One region of the Pectobacterium versatile genome, then DNA from elsewhere that is predicted to be linked to it. Evidence: riboswitches for the same ligand, from Rfam matches in the RefSeq annotation. Region 1 holds a riboswitch; each other region holds the start of a gene.
What was found. Region 1 has a riboswitch for thiamine pyrophosphate ahead of thiB (thiamine ABC transporter substrate binding subunit). Riboswitches for the same ligand answer to the same signal wherever they lie in the genome.
Positions count from the first base shown of each region.

Region 1 (5,110 bases):
GCCAGCTCAATTGTGGTCGCCTGCGGGCCACCGCCCAGCGACAGCACCGTAGCAAAGCTGGCGAAGCAGAGCATAAAAATCAGTGCGCCAGTGGGTAAAATCTGCCGGCGCAGGGCAGGCCATTCCAGCAGACGGAAATGCTGCCAGCTGTTCATACCCAAATTCGCTGCCAACTGACGTTGCTCGGTGGCGATGCCTTCTAACGACTGCAACAGCAATCGGGTTGCCAGAGGCAGATTGAAGAAGACGTGCGCCAGCAGGATGCCCTGCAACCCATAGGGCGAAAACGTGTATTTCAGGTCAAACCAGCCCAGCGCAGAGGCCAGCCAGCCTTGCCGACCATAAACGCTGAGCAGGCCAAAAACAGCGACCAGCACGGGCAGCACCAGCGTCATTGCGCACAATCGTAGCAGCCAGCGGTAACCGGGAAAGCGCCGTCGATACAGCGCTCTGGCAAGGAAGATCGCCGGAACGGTGGAAAACAGCGCAGAGAGAAAGGCCTGCCAGAAGGTAAACCGGATGACATGCCAGAGATAGCTGTCATGCCATAGCGTGCGCCACTGGCTTTCGGGCGCCTGTAGCCACAGGGCACCGAAAGCCAGTGCGGCAACGGAAATTAACAGCGTTGTGGCCAGTAGCCCCGACCACAGACGTCCGCCGATCAGTGGCTGACGGCGCGTTGCCATGCCTGAATCCACTGCGTCCTTTGGTCGGCGACTTCCTGTGCGCTGAACTGCATGGCTTTCTCAGGAACCGCGAGCGTCGCGAAGCCTGCTGGCAGATCAGTTTTAACCGCCGGATACATCCAGTTTGTGGTAGGAATAGCCTGCTGGAACGTTGGGCTTAGGATGAACTGCATAAAGCGTTTTGCCAGTTCGGGATTTTTGCTGGAAGCCAACTGCCCGGCGATTTCAATTTGCAGATAGTGCCCTTCGCTAAAGGTGGCCGCTGCGTAGTTGTCTTTCTTTTCTTCAATGATGTGATAGGCCGGTGACGTGGTGTAGCTCAGCACCAGATCCGCTTCCCCTTTCAGGAACAGACCGTAGGCTTCACTCCAGCCTTTGGTGACGGTAACGGTTTTTTTCGCCAGCTTCTGCCAGGCTTGTGGCGCATCGTCGCCGTACACTTTCTGCATCCACAGCAGCAATCCCAGTCCCGGTGTGCTGGTGCGAGGATCCTGATAGATCACTTTCCACGGTGCATTGCTGTCCACCAGCTCATGCAGGCTTTTCGGCGGATTTTTCAGCGTGTCTTTGTTATACACAAACGCAAAGTAGCCGTAGTCGTAAGGAACGAACGTCTTATTGCTCCAGCCGCCCGGCACCGTGACGGCACGGGTGTCCTGACCGTGTGGCGCAAATAGGCCGGTTTGTTCTGCTGCTTGCAACAGGTTGTTGTCCAGTCCCAGAATGATGTCCGCTTTGCTGTTTTTGCCTTCCATACGCAGACGGTTCAGCAGCGATGCGCCGTCTTCCAGAGCGACGAAATTCAGTTCGCACTCGCACTCTTTTTCAAAGGCGGTCTTGATGACAGGGCCCGGACCCCATTCGGAAGCGAACGAATCGTAGGTATAAACGGTAAGCGCGGGCTTGGCAAAGGCCGAAGCAGAGAGCAGTAACAGGCAAGGCAGGCTGATTTTCAGCGCGGTGGCTGAACGGTGTAGTAATTGATTTAACACTTTGCACTCCTGAGAATCATAGGGTGGCAAAGGACTTTGAGGCGGCAATAAGCCGCACTCTCAAATCCCTTCGCCGGTATTAACCGGATCAGGTTCGACGGGTATCTTCTCAGCGAAAAATTTTCCGCACCCCGTTGAGAACGGCACATTGTAAAGGGTTAAGTCGGGCGGCGAAAGGCTCTCAGCGTTCCGGCGGTGCAAACCAGGCGGATTTAAAATCAAACCAGCCCAACATATTCATCCTGACGCCGCGCATACTGCGCTGCCCTTGAAGTTGCAGCCAGTGGTGCAACAGCGGATACAGTTGGCCGCTATCGATCAGTTTTTCACACCATTCCGCCATCGGCAGCGAGTGATTGCGCCACTGCTGCGCGTCCGCATGCAGATCGTCATCCAGACAGTGCTGCACCAGCGGGAGCTCGTAGAGCATCGCGAACAGGGAGAATTCGAGTGGCAAATAACAGTTCACGCTGCTAAACCAGATATCGCTCTCGGCATTGCCTTGATACCAGTCTTCGTAGCTGACCGTCTGGATATGCAACGTGACGCCGTGCTGCGCCAGTAGCGTGCGCATAATCTCGCTTAATATCCGGTATTCAGGGTGTGCCTGATAGAACGTGAGTGTGACTTCAGTCAGCCCTTTTGGAAGGGATTGCGGCACATCGGGATGGTGATGGTGCCAGCGCGGCAGCAGGCTGTAGGCCGGTGACCAGTCACGCTGGTTGCTGGTATTGGCGTGGTTGAGTAGCGAAATCGGGTTAAATACCTGCCTGAGCCACTGCTGAGCTTCTGGCCGTGATGCTAACGGCGAACGCTTGTCGAACAGCAGGAAATAGCCACCTTCTTCCATCCGGCTTTCTAACTGTTCGTGACGAGAATTGTCAGACTGGAGTTGGATGGACACCGGCATTTCCTCCGGTTCGTCCGGCAGGACCCAGATATTGACCTCATCAATCAACGCCCGATAGCCAAAATAATCATCGAAGGCGCGGATCTTCAGTTGATTGCTGTTATTACGCACGACGGCGTAAGGGCCGGTGCCAATCGGGTGTTGGGCAAAATCCGGTAGCGTTTTCCACTCTTGCGGCAAAATCATGGCGTGCACGCTGCCTAATAGCCACGGTAGCCATTTATCCGGGCTGTTTAGCTGGATATCGATCACGAATGGCATCGGCGACGTTACGGCTTCAATGTGAGAAAAGAGTGGAAGCGGAATAAGGCGAGAGAGTGATGTGGTGATGTCATCCATTGTGAGCTCACGCCCATGATGAAAGCGGATAGCCGGGCGCAGATAGAAGCGCCAATGCAGGGGGGAGACCATCTGCCAGTGATGAGCCAGATCGGGTTCAATTTCCCCATTTTCCTCATTTATATTGGTGAGTCCGCTGAAAATTTGCCGGGCAATGTGCATCTCTGAACGCCGTAGCGCCGAGCCGGGCAGTAAATTGCGTAAAGGACGGTAATAGAGGATGCGCAGAATGTGTTTCCCCTGCCGGAAGCTCCGCCCAAGGTGGGCAAGTAGCATCTGGCGTACCGCTTCCTTGTCACCCACCAATTGCACCAGTTGTTCAATGCGATCCTGTTCCAGCAAATCTTCGGCACGCTGTTGCTGTAGCGCCAATCCGGTATACACAAAGGAGAGCTGCGAGCGTTTTCCTCTTCCGGCTTCGGCTTGCCAGACCAGCCAGCCTTCTTGCTGCATCGCGTTCAGCAGCGAACGGATATGGCGGCGTGAGCAATTCAACACACCGGTCAGCTCTTGCAGCGTGGTGTCGGTGGTTTGTCCCTGAAAATGTTGCCACAGGCGGATGAACTGTTGCTGCAATCGAGGAGAAGACATAAAAGAGGAACTCCCTGCACTAAAGTCATCAATTTATCTTTCCCTATATTACGTCGATACTTTCTAACAAGGAAAGAGAGGAGGTGGCTTATGGCAATTTCCCGTTTGTCCCAGTTCTATCGAGCCTACTTATCGACCTGTAAAGCGAAGTGGTTGCGATGGATGTCTACCCAACAGCGCATTGCATTATTGCAGCAGGCGACGCAGTGGCACCTGAAAGACATGTCCGACGACGAATATCGTCATTGGCTCTAGGTGGTGTGAGAAAAAGAATTCTGAGTAATGGTGACGTTTCACCAGCCAGCGAGTTTTTTCGCTGGCTTTTTTTATGGCGTTTACCTGCTGCTAGCTTTGGCTGCTGCGGGTGGTTTGTATGGTAGGTAGGTCTCAGCGGCGTTGTTTACGTGATGATTTGTTCACGTAATGGCATACCTTCGCTGAGCAATGCGCAATAACGTGCTAATTCATCCTGCTGACGGGCATTGCGTATCTGCAAGGCCAGATTAATCGTGGCAAGCTCCTGAGCATTGTCGGCTAATTCTTGTGGTATTTTTTTTTGTTTGGCTAGCCAATCGGCAACATCGCTCCATTCCCACAGCGGTGATGTACCGCGTAAGCGCTGGACCGGAGAGGGGAAATCGCCTGCGCCACGTTTCCCATCTTTGAGAAGGGCAATCGCCTGACGCGACAGCGCGGATAGTGCTGCGATGTCACTGATCCCAACCCAGGCTGCATCGACGGAGTGGACTCTGGCCTGAATGCCTGCGGATTCGATATCATGAATAGCGCTGATGACTGCGGTAGAAAAACGCGGGCTTTCTCGATCAAATTCGAGATAGACAGCGCTACCATAGAAGCAGATCAGAGCGTCGTCGCAGCCGCTGGCAAAAAGTGCATCTTCCAGCCCTACTGTCTCTGCGGAAACGCCCACTAGCGTGAGAGAAAAGTGATACGTTGTCATAAATTCCTCGGTAAGCCGTATGTGTCTTCTATTGTTTCAGTATTGCCTGACAGCTATTGACGTTGCGGCAGATTTGCCTTGCGTGATTTTCCGGGACTGATGGCGTGGACCAAATACTCATCATATGGGTACTGTGGTCCGGCGCGCCGCAGATAAGCCTGCCAAATGCATGCCCGTTGCTGGGATAAAAACGCCAGCCCTGCGCTAATGCGTATTCAATGGCTGCCTGAATATGCTTGTTTGGGTGTTTTTTCATCGCGATATAGGGTCATGGTATGTTCATGTGTTGACGGTTGTCAACGCGAGTGCTAATCGAGAATGAAATATACCCGCTTATTTTGCTGGCGATTAAACGGCGTGAGTGGCCTGCGCGCGGCTTCGCAAAAGCAAATCGAAGAAGAAGACTGGAGAGGATGCATACTCGCAGAGAAAGACGTCGGGCATGCTACGGCGGGTTACTCCATCGGTTTTAGACGGGCGACAACGTGCCGAAACACGAGGGCATAGGTGAACGTTAACCTGAGCGTGTCGTAGCGTGATGTTTTTATATTCAGAATGGCGAAATAATAAATCAATCAATAATGTTGAATGTTAAAGCCCGTTTGTTTTCAATAAAAAAGAATGACTCCGT
Region 1 is NZ_CP034276.1:4,216,360-4,221,469, reverse strand. It holds gene thiP (thiamine/thiamine pyrophosphate ABC transporter permease ThiP) at 1-686, opposite strand, end outside; gene thiB (thiamine ABC transporter substrate binding subunit) at 662-1,642, opposite strand; TPP riboswitch at 1,726-1,822, opposite strand; gene sgrR (HTH-type transcriptional regulator SgrR) at 1,860-3,518, opposite strand; gene sgrT (glucose uptake inhibitor SgrT) at 3,609-3,773, shown strand; gene EIP93_RS19085 (helix-turn-helix transcriptional regulator) at 3,919-4,479, opposite strand; gene EIP93_RS22965 (hypothetical protein) at 4,508-4,735, opposite strand.

Region 2 (5,110 bases), 1.1 Mb from region 1:
CAGTGACGCCCTATGCCTGAATTCCTAAAGTTTTACGACAATACGTTAGCCGCTTGCTGCCGTTGCCAACGCACAAATGCGGGACGGTTTGATGCGACAGCATCAGCCCAACGAGTCGGCTCCGGTAAACGGTAGCCACGCATACAAGATTGCACCCAGTACAATGCACTATCCTGACTGACTCGATGCCCCGTCGCCACAAACAGTGGATTACAGCGCGCTTTACTGCGCCATACCCAGCCAATCTGCTCGCCCTTATCCAGTAACGGCTGCTGGCTGCCAACACGCTCTGCCAATGGCTCAAATCGGCCACAAAGCCGACTTTTCGCTACGCCAATCGTCGGCACATCAACTAGCAGACCAAAATGGCTGGCAACGCCGAGACGACGCGGATGGGAAATCCCATGCCCATCGACAAACAGCAGATCCGGTTTCTGTTCAAGCAACGCCCACGCAGCGAGCAGCCCAGGACATTCACGAAACGAAAGAAAGCCGGGGATATAAGGCATTGTCGTGCTGATACGCGCAATCTTGTATTCTATCAGTTCCAACGAAGGATAGCGCATTACCGCAATCGCAGCACGGGTTACTGAGCCTTCTTGCTCAAAGCCAACATCCGCACCCGCGATAAACGCGGGTTGCTCAAAAGGTAAATCGTCGTGGCGAATCACATCAGAAGCGCGGGCCAACTGCTCAGTCCGCAGCTGTTGTGTATCAATCACATCACCTCCTGTGAATCATGCGTGATAAGCGCGGGACAACCGATGCACGGCCTCAACAAAAACGCCCGCATGCTCCGGCGGCACATCCTGATGAATGCCGTGACCCAGATTGAAAACATGGCCGTTGCCTTGTCCAAATCCAGCCAGGATCGATGCCACTTCCTGCTCGATCCGTGCCGGATCGGCATACAACATCGACGGATCCATGTTTCCCTGTAGCGCGACTTTATCGCCTACGCGACGGCGTGCGTCAGCAATATCGCTCGTCCAGTCTAGCCCCAACGCGTCGCAGCCCGTTTCTGCCATCGCTTCCAGCCACTGGCCGCCACCTTTAGTGAAGAGCGTCACGGGCACACGGCGACCTTCATTCTCGCGCTGCAAACCATCAACGATCTTGTGCATGTAATGCAGAGAAAATTCTTTGTAGTCGCGTCCGCTCAGCGCGCCGCCCCAGGTATCGAAGACCATCACCGCCTGCGCACCCGCGCGAATCTGCGCGTTGAGATAAAGAATGACGCTATCAGCCAGCTTATCCAACAACAGGTGTAGCGTTTTAGGCTCGGCGAACATCATTTTCTTGATGACGGTAAACGCTTTGCTGCTACCGCCTTCAACCATATAGGTTGCCAGCGTCCACGGACTGCCCGAGAAACCGATAAGCGGTACTTCACCCGCGAGATTTTTACGGATCGTCCGCACCGCGTTCATCACATACCCGAGTTCCTGTTCTGGATCAGGGACAGGCAGTTTAACCACATCGGCATGCGACGTGATCGGGGAGTGAAAACGTGGGCCTTCCCCCGCTTCAAAATAAAGCCCTAACCCCATGGCATCAGGGATAGTGAGAATGTCAGAGAACAAGATCGCAGCGTCTAACGCATAGCGCCGTAAAGGTTGTAACGTGACTTCACAAGCCAGCTCTGCGTTTTTACACAGCGACATAAAATCACCCGCCTGTGCGCGCGTTGCCTTATATTCTGGCAGATAACGCCCCGCCTGACGCATCATCCACACCGGGGTGACATCAACGGGTTGGCGTAATAACGCCCGCAAATAGCGATCGTTTTTCAGATCAGTCATGTTCTTTTCCTTTCAACCTCACGGCGGTTCTACACCGGGTAGATGTGATGAAACGGATGCGTTATAAGGCAAACGCTTTATGACGCAAATAGTACCACGTCAGCCTTCGTTCTCGTGATAAGTGCGGCAAAGTACCACCGTATCTTCAATAAGCCGACGCGCGACGGTGCCCGGTGGAGGCAACTGCGGGAGTTGGTCATAGCGGAACCAGCCTGCATCACGCAGCTCTTTCGGATCGTGCTTGATGTCTCCACCCGCATAATCGGCCATAAACGCCATCATCAGAGAATGAGGGAATGGCCAAGGCTGCGAACTCACGTAACGCAGGTTTTTTATCTGAATTTGGCTCTCTTCCATCACCTCACGTACGACCGTCTGCTCCAGCGTTTCGCCCACTTCAACAAACCCGGCCAGCACGGTGTACATGTTTCCGCGATGCCGATTGTGCTGCGCCAGCAGAATCTCATCGCCACGGCGAATCGCGACGATGATGCAAGGCGCGATCTGCGGATAATAGCGTTCTTTGCAATGGTGACATAAGCACGCCAGTTCCGTTTTGCTCCGCACCATTTCATGGCCGCAGTAACCACAAAAACGATGAGAACGATAGAACTCAGCCAACTGTACGCCTCGCCCCGCGAGCTGGAATAAGCCCACGTCCTGATCGAGCAACTGGCGAACTGATGCCATATCGGAATCTCGTCCCTGACAGACCAGCCAGACAGGCAGCCCTTGCCATTCGCCGATTTGGCGAGCCGTTTTCCCCTGCAACGACCACTCTATTGCCGTTCCGCGCGGCAATTCTCCCTGAGGTAACCAGATTTGTACCGCGTCGCTAACCACCCACCAGCCGGTTTCATCACCTTTTAGCGTCTGTTCCATATCTTTTTATTGCTCCACTGCCACTTCACTGGCATTTTACATTCAGAGTGATTACATAAGTTTTATAACTGGGATTTCAGTTATTTCTTACCGTTCACGGAGTCAACAATGCTAAACCAGCTACAAAGTCTAACTGAATACGTTGGTGGCAATAATGCGTTAATCGACCAATGGCTACAAGCGCGTAAGCGGCTTCTGGTGGCTTACTATCATCTGGTTGGCATCAAGCCGAACAAGGAAGCGCTTTCTCTTTTGGATGAAGAGGCATTGGATAATTTTTGCCAGAATCTGGTGGATTATCTTTCTACCGGCCACTTTCACTTATACGAAAAAATGCTGCATGAAGCAGCGACGCACAGCGAACAAGTATTAGCGCTTTCCACCCAGCTCGACCTCGCCCTGCAAAATAACACGCAGCAAATTATGGCGTTTTACGATAGCCACCTGGCGGCAGCCATCGACCATGATAACTGCCTCGAATTCCAGCACGCACTCTCTCACGTCGGCGAAGCATTGGAAGAGCGTTTTACGTTAGAAGACAACATGATCCAGCAGGTTTACGACAAATAGTGGTCATTTGACGCTATTTAAGTAAATCATCACACACTGTAAAGGCAACAGCGGCACGCTTTGACATCTGCGTTTTGCCGACATACAGTGTAGGGGTTTTATTGGCCCGTTTAAGAGACGGGCATATCTTGTCGGAGTGCCTAGCGTGCTCGTGTTTTGTTTTACGAAATCAATCGTTATGACAAAACTTATGAGCGCACAGGCTGAGACCGTTAATTCGGGATCCGCGGAACCTGATCGGGTTAATACCTGCGAAGGGAACAAGAGTAATGCACCTCATTGAGCCCAAGGCTGTGTATTCCCACATACCTGCTCTGACGCTCAATATCATTATTACTCCCTCCGGCTCCAGACAAGCAATCTTCCCTTTACGTCTTACAGGAACTTGCTATGTCTACAGAACCCTTGTCTATAAAAGCAGTGTCATCCAAATCCGGTCGCCGTGAACAGCGTGCCGCCGCCCAGCAGTTTATTGAAACCTTACAGGGAACCGCCTTTCCCAATTCCAAACGCATTTACCTGACAGGTTCACGCGATGACATCCACGTACCGATGCGGGAGATTCAGCTTAGCCCGACGTTGCTTGGCGGCAGTAAAGACAACCCCCAATACGAACCCAATGAGCCAATCCCGGTTTACGATACTTCAGGGCCTTATGGCGATCCGGCTGCGCAACCCGATGTCCGCGTTGGGCTAGCGAAGCTGCGCGCCAGCTGGATTGCAGAACGTCACGACACCGAAGCGTTATCCGGCGTCAGCTCCGACTTCACCCAACAGCGTCTGGCGGATGCGGGTCTGGATCATCTGCGTTTCGAACACCTGCCACGACCTTTGCGTGCCAAAGCGGGCAAACGCGTCACCCAGCTCCACTATGCGCGGCAGGGCATGATTACGCCCGAAATGGAATTTATCGCCATTCGCGAAAATATGGGGCGCGAGCGTATTCGCGGCGAGGTACTGCGCCAGCAGCATCCAGGGCAAAGTTTTGGCGCCCTTCTGCCAGAAAATATCACGCCGGAATTTGTCCGTCAGGAAGTGGCTGCCGGGCGCGCAATTATTCCCTCAAACATCAATCACCCTGAATCAGAGCCGATGATTATCGGGCGCAATTTTCTGGTGAAGGTTAACGCCAATATCGGTAATTCCGCCGTGACGTCTTCCATCGAAGAAGAGGTGGAAAAGCTGGTCTGGTCTACCCGCTGGGGCGCGGATACGGTGATGGATCTCTCAACCGGCCGCTATATTCACGAAACGCGCGAATGGATTCTGCGTAACAGCCCCGTGCCGATCGGGACAGTACCGATTTATCAGGCGCTGGAAAAAGTGAACGGCGTGGCGGAAAACCTGAACTGGGAAATGTTCCGCGATACGCTGCTGGAGCAAGCAGAACAGGGCGTGGACTATTTCACCATCCACGCTGGCGTGCTGTTGCGCTATGTGCCGATGACGGCCAAACGCCTGACCGGCATCGTCTCCCGCGGCGGTTCCATTATGGCGAAGTGGTGCCTGTCGCATCACAAAGAGAGCTTCCTGTACGAGCACTTCCGGGAAATCTGTGAAATTTGTGCCGCTTACGATGTCGCGTTGTCGCTGGGTGACGGTTTACGTCCGGGCTCCATTCAGGATGCCAACGACGAAGCCCAGTTTGCCGAGCTGCATACGCTGGGCGAGCTGACCAAAATCGCCTGGGAATACGACGTACAGGTGATGATCGAAGGCCCCGGCCACGTTCCGATGCAGATGATCCGCCGCAATATGACCGAAGAGCTGGAACACTGCCACGAAGCACCATTCTATACGCTCGGCCCGCTGACCACCGATATCGCACCGGGTTACGATCACTTCACCTCTGGCAT
Region 2 is NZ_CP034276.1:290,485-295,594, reverse strand. It holds gene nfi (deoxyribonuclease V) at 33-722, opposite strand; gene hemE (uroporphyrinogen decarboxylase) at 738-1,802, opposite strand; gene nudC (NAD(+) diphosphatase) at 1,902-2,684, opposite strand; gene rsd (sigma D regulator) at 2,793-3,254, shown strand; TPP riboswitch at 3,377-3,531, shown strand; gene thiC (phosphomethylpyrimidine synthase ThiC) at 3,645-5,110, shown strand, end outside.
Region 2: linked by a shared signal. The riboswitch ahead of thiC (phosphomethylpyrimidine synthase ThiC) and the one ahead of thiB (thiamine ABC transporter substrate binding subunit) in region 1 are both predicted to bind thiamine pyrophosphate.

Region 3 (5,110 bases), 710 kb from region 1:
GGGGCGTGGCTTTAGCACACAAGCTGCCAGTTGTTTACCTGCGTGGGGCGTTTTGTCTGATGCTGATCGGCGTGGGAATCACTATGCTGGTGCTGAAATAACTGGGTGGTACGTCCTACTTATCGCTTTTAATTCCTACCTATTCAGCCTAAAGTTTTCAGCGCTTTCTCCGTTGATAGGTAGGAAGTGATGCGGTTAGCGTGAATGATTTCTCCGTTTCCTGACCGCTGCTGGAGCGGCCCGAGTGAAGCAGGGTCGCATCCTCTCTGAAGCCCAATCTGAATAAGGCGTGATGTATGAGTCTCGTGAGCTATCTAGGAAAGCAAACTCTCGGTGTACTGGCGGGTTATAAGCAGGGTGGCATGGTCATCCATATTTGCGGCGTCTATCCCAATGCGGATAACAGTCTGCGCGTTTTTTTCCCACACGGGCATGAGTTTGCCGTTGGCGATCTGGCAACTATCCACCTTGATAATCGCTCCGGGGTTGATGAATTTGATGCCAATATTCAGGTTTATCGTGCCTCTTACAAAGGGCGAGTGATCGCCAGCGATGGCGATTGGGTCGTACTGGAACCGAGAGAGTGCCAGCTCCTGCACGGTTTCACGCCTGTGCTGGATATCCGCGAACCGGGCTATCAGTTTCCACAAGACGACCGCCCGTCGATGCCGGTGCCCTTGACGCCAATGGTTGATTTTCCACCGACGGAAAAGCAGGATTTCTCCAATAAGGTCGGTGTATTAATTACTATGGCCGCCGAACAGCCGCATACTACGGTGCTGGCATTCCTGTCGTCCGTGGATAACGATATCTTCCTGATTACGTTCCCTGAGACCTTTAAATCTCAGTTGCTCAAACGTAATCCGCACTGCTTTTTTGCGATGGATGAACGCAGCCATTATACCTTCGAGCGGGCCATTGAATGGAACTACACCATTATTGAAGGGGAAGCGTTTATTATCGCGCGTGACAATCCGCTTTATGAAAAAGTACGCCATGAATTCGTCACTAAAAACCCGTGGGAAATTGCCTTTTTTACGCGTCCTGACGTCGAGGTTTACCATATTAAAAGTAAGCAGCTCGTGTGTCCCGGTAATACACAAACGCTTAGCTAAGCTATAAAGAAAACAGACGGGATAGCGCTGTGCTATCTCGTTTTATATTAATCAATCGCGGCTTACCGTGGCAGATCGATCACCATACGGTCTGTGATTTTCCCGTCTTTCATTTCAGCGAAAATGGCGTTGATGTCTTTCAGCGGACGGCGCGTCCATGCGGCCGTGTTATGGGGATAAGAGGGGCGGGCTACAGGTTTTTTTCTTTCGGTTCCAGAGCCCATTCAACCTTGCCTTTACCTGTGCTTTTGGCCTGGTAAAGTGCAACATCCACGCGCTTCATAAAGTGTTCAGTGGGTTCCTGAGGCTGTTTCTTACCCGCTCCAATGCTGACAGAAAGATGATGCATATTTTTAATGATGATTTTGTTCGCATTTTTTAGTACTTCTCTTGCCAGCTTCTCTGCCCGAGCCTGTGTCCCGGCATACAGAATAATCGCGAATTCTTCGCCACCGATTCGGGTTGCGACAACTTCACTATTATCGAAACGGGAAAGAATATGGCCGAATTTACTTAATATTTCATCGCCTTTCGTATGACCATATTTGTCATTGATGACTTTGAAATTATCGATGTCGATAATAAATAAATAGGGTGTTTTTGCTTCGAGTTTTTTTAATTCGTTAATAAAAAACCGACGATTAGGAAGCTGGGTGAGTTCATCGCTAAATGACTGTATCCTGGCTTCAACATACTTATTGTTGATTTGCTGTATCAGGTTATAAACACCAAATCCGACGCCAAACATACCAATAATTTTCAGTAAATCCTCAACGTAGTATCCAATAAATTTAGTCTGATAAACAAACTCATCCATAAAATCAAACGTGGCGGAGCATATCCATACGTGTAGCCCGAGGCGAATGGATAAGGCCGAAGTGTGATTAAGTGATATTTTACTGGTACACGATAAGATAAAAAAAAGAAAAATCAGTGCGATCGCATCGGTATAAAACCCAGGATTGTTGTGCAACTGCTCCTGAAAATCTCGATGCTTTAAGAACAGGACATTAAATATAACGATCAGCGTTGACGATAATAGGGCGAGCCTTACCGGGTAAGACGTTTTCTTATTTTTATCAATGAAATCATGATCATATTGTTTAAAAGGCATCGCTCACCTCCTCTTGTATCACCTTTTAATCCTATCATGAAATAGATTGAATAGATTCAGTATTATGTTAACCGCAGGTGTACTCCAGAGGATGGTGTAGGGCGGACTGATTCTGCAAAAGCAGACGCCTGATTGCTCAGGCGTCTTGACCGATTAAAAATCGGCTTTCAGTACCACGCGGTAGCGGGCTTTGCCGTCACGTACGTGCTGGATGGCATCATTGATTTTCGACATCGGGAACAGCTCCGTCTGCGGCTTCACGTTGGCACGCGCGGCGAGCTTCATCAGAGAACGCAGCTCATGCGGTGAGCCGGTAGAAGAACCGGAAACGCTGCGGTCACCCGCGATAAGCGTGAAAGCTGGAACGCTGAATGGCTTCATCACCGCGCCGACGGTATGGAACTTCCCGTTATAGGCGAGCGCATTGAAGTAGGGCTGCCATTCCAGATCGACGCTCACGGTGTTGATGATCAGATCGAACTGGCCTGCCAGTGCGGTCAGCGCCTGCGGATCGCGGCTGTTGACGACCTTATCGGCACCCATCGCCAGCACTTCCTGCTCTTTGGCTGGGTTCGAACTGAATGCTGTGACTTCACAGCCCATCGCGTGCAGGAGCTTAATTGCGATATGTCCCAGACCACCGATACCGATCACGCCGACGCGGCTGGTTGCGGTGACATGGTGCATTAACAGTGGTTTGAACACGGTGATGCCGCCGCACAGCAACGGACCCGCAGATTCGATATCAATGGAATCAGGAAGCGGGATAGCCCACTGCCAGTTCGCGCGAATCTTATCGGCAAAACCGCCTTTATTCAGGATGGTCGGCACGCTGCCTTGCTGGCAGTTAGTTTGACTGCCGCTGATACAGGCATCGCAGTGCCCACAGCTGCGAGCCGTCCAGCCAATGCCGACGCGCTGACCAATCTTTAATCCTTTGCTTTTCGCCGCGTCACCTAGCGCATGTACACGGCCAATCACTTCATGCCCGGCAACCAGCGGATAGCTCGACATGCCCCATTCGTTATCGATCATTGATAGATCGGAATGGCACACGCCGCAGTAATCAACTACGACTTCGACGTCTTCCGCTTGCAGTTCACCCGCATCAAACTCATACAACTCCAGCGCTGCGCCTGCTTCCGGTGCGGCATAACTCTTTATCATCGTCATCACAATTTCCTCAGTATGGGTTTGATTAACCAGTCTAAAGGGTTATGGCGTTTTTCTCTATGTCACAACGTGCCAGTGGTTTTTCATTTTGTGTCGGAGGGCGATGGCTTGCTTTACTGGCGTCACTTACTTATTCTGCAAAGCGTAGTACATGACTCGGGGTGCCCTTCTTTGTGAAGGCTGAGAAATACCCGTACCACCTGATCTGGATAATGCCAGCGTAGGGAAGTCACGGTATGCCCCACCGGTTGCCGCCTTCTTCCACGCCGGTTGGGAGATTTATGAACACGCGACCCGCCGACTTTTCTGCCGCTCAGGCAGCAACATCACTAACCCAATTCCGTTCTGCCTCGCCGCTGGTGCACTGTTTGACCAACGATGTGGTGCAATCTTTTACCGCTAATGTGCTGCTGGCGCTGAATGCGTCGCCAGCAATGGTGGTCGATCCCGAAGAAGCCGCGCAGTTCAGCGTGGTGGCCGATGCGCTGCTGATTAATGTCGGGACGCTGGAACGTACGCGCGCTGAGGCGATGCGGGCGGCGGTAAACAGTGCACATCAGGCGGGTACGCCGTGGGTGCTCGATCCGGTTGCCGTAGGTGGTTTGACCTTTCGGAGTGAATTCTGTCGTGAACTGCTGGCGTGGAAACCGGCAGCAATTCGCGGCAATGCGTCTGAAATTATGGCGCTGGCGGGCTTAGCCGCACAGGGGCGTGGCGTGGATAGCGCTAATGATTCGCTGGCGGCGCTCCCTGCCGCCCGCGAGCTGGCTCGGCAAGTGGGGACGATTGTTGCGGTGACCGGCGTGGTGGATTATGTCACGGACGGTGAGCGAGATATCGCGGTAACCGTCGGCGATAGCATGATGACGCGGGTGGTTGGCACGGGCTGTGCGCTGTCGGCGGTCGTCGCGGGTTTCTGTTCCTTAGAGGGGGATTGCTTATCCCATGTAGCGGCGGCGTGCTATGTCATGGCGTTAGCGGGGCAGCAGGCAGCTTCGGCGTCGCAAGGTACGGGGAGTTTTATTCCCAACTTTCTCGATCGGCTTTATACCCTGCGCGCGGAGGATCTGGCATGAAGCGTATCAATGCGTTGACGATTGCAGGCACCGATCCGAGCGGCGGGGCGGGTATTCAGGCGGATTTAAAAGCCTTTTCCGCGCTGGGCGCTTACGGCACGTCGGTCATTACCGCGCTGGTGGCGCAAAATACGCGCGGCGTGCAGTCCGTCTACCGGATTGAACCAGATTTTGTCGCGGCGCAGCTGGATTCCGTACTGAGCGATGTGCGTATCGACAGCGCCAAGATTGGCATGCTGGCGCAGACCGATATTGTTGAAACCGTTGCCGAGCGCCTGCGTCATTACACCGTGCCTTTCGTGGTGCTGGACACCGTGATGCTGGCGAAAAGTGGCGATCCGCTACTGGCTTCCGAGGCGGTGGAGTCGATCCGTCGTGAGCTGTTGCCGCTGGTTTCCCTGATTACGCCGAACCTGCCGGAGGCCGCCGCGTTGCTGAATACATCACCCGCCACCAACGAGCGGGAAATGCGTGAGCAGGGGGAGGCGCTGCTGGCGATGGGCTGTCAGGCGGTGCTGATGAAAGGCGGTCACCTCAGTGAAGCGGAAAGCCCGGACTGGCTGTTCAGCCGGCAGGCCGAACCACTGCGCTTTAGTTCCCCGCGCGTGAATACACGCCATACACACGGCACC
Region 3 is NZ_CP034276.1:3,505,994-3,511,103, reverse strand. It holds gene EIP93_RS15935 (sulfite exporter TauE/SafE family protein) at 1-101, shown strand, start outside; gene EIP93_RS15930 (hypothetical protein) at 297-1,115, shown strand; partial or broken gene EIP93_RS23035 (zinc-binding dehydrogenase) at 1,178-1,270, opposite strand; gene EIP93_RS15920 (GGDEF domain-containing protein) at 1,306-2,229, opposite strand; gene ahr (NADPH-dependent aldehyde reductase Ahr) at 2,383-3,402, opposite strand; TPP riboswitch at 3,550-3,646, shown strand; gene thiM (hydroxyethylthiazole kinase) at 3,684-4,478, shown strand; gene thiD (bifunctional hydroxymethylpyrimidine kinase/phosphomethylpyrimidine kinase) at 4,475-5,110, shown strand, end outside.
Region 3: linked by a shared signal. The riboswitch ahead of thiM (hydroxyethylthiazole kinase) and the one ahead of thiB (thiamine ABC transporter substrate binding subunit) in region 1 are both predicted to bind thiamine pyrophosphate.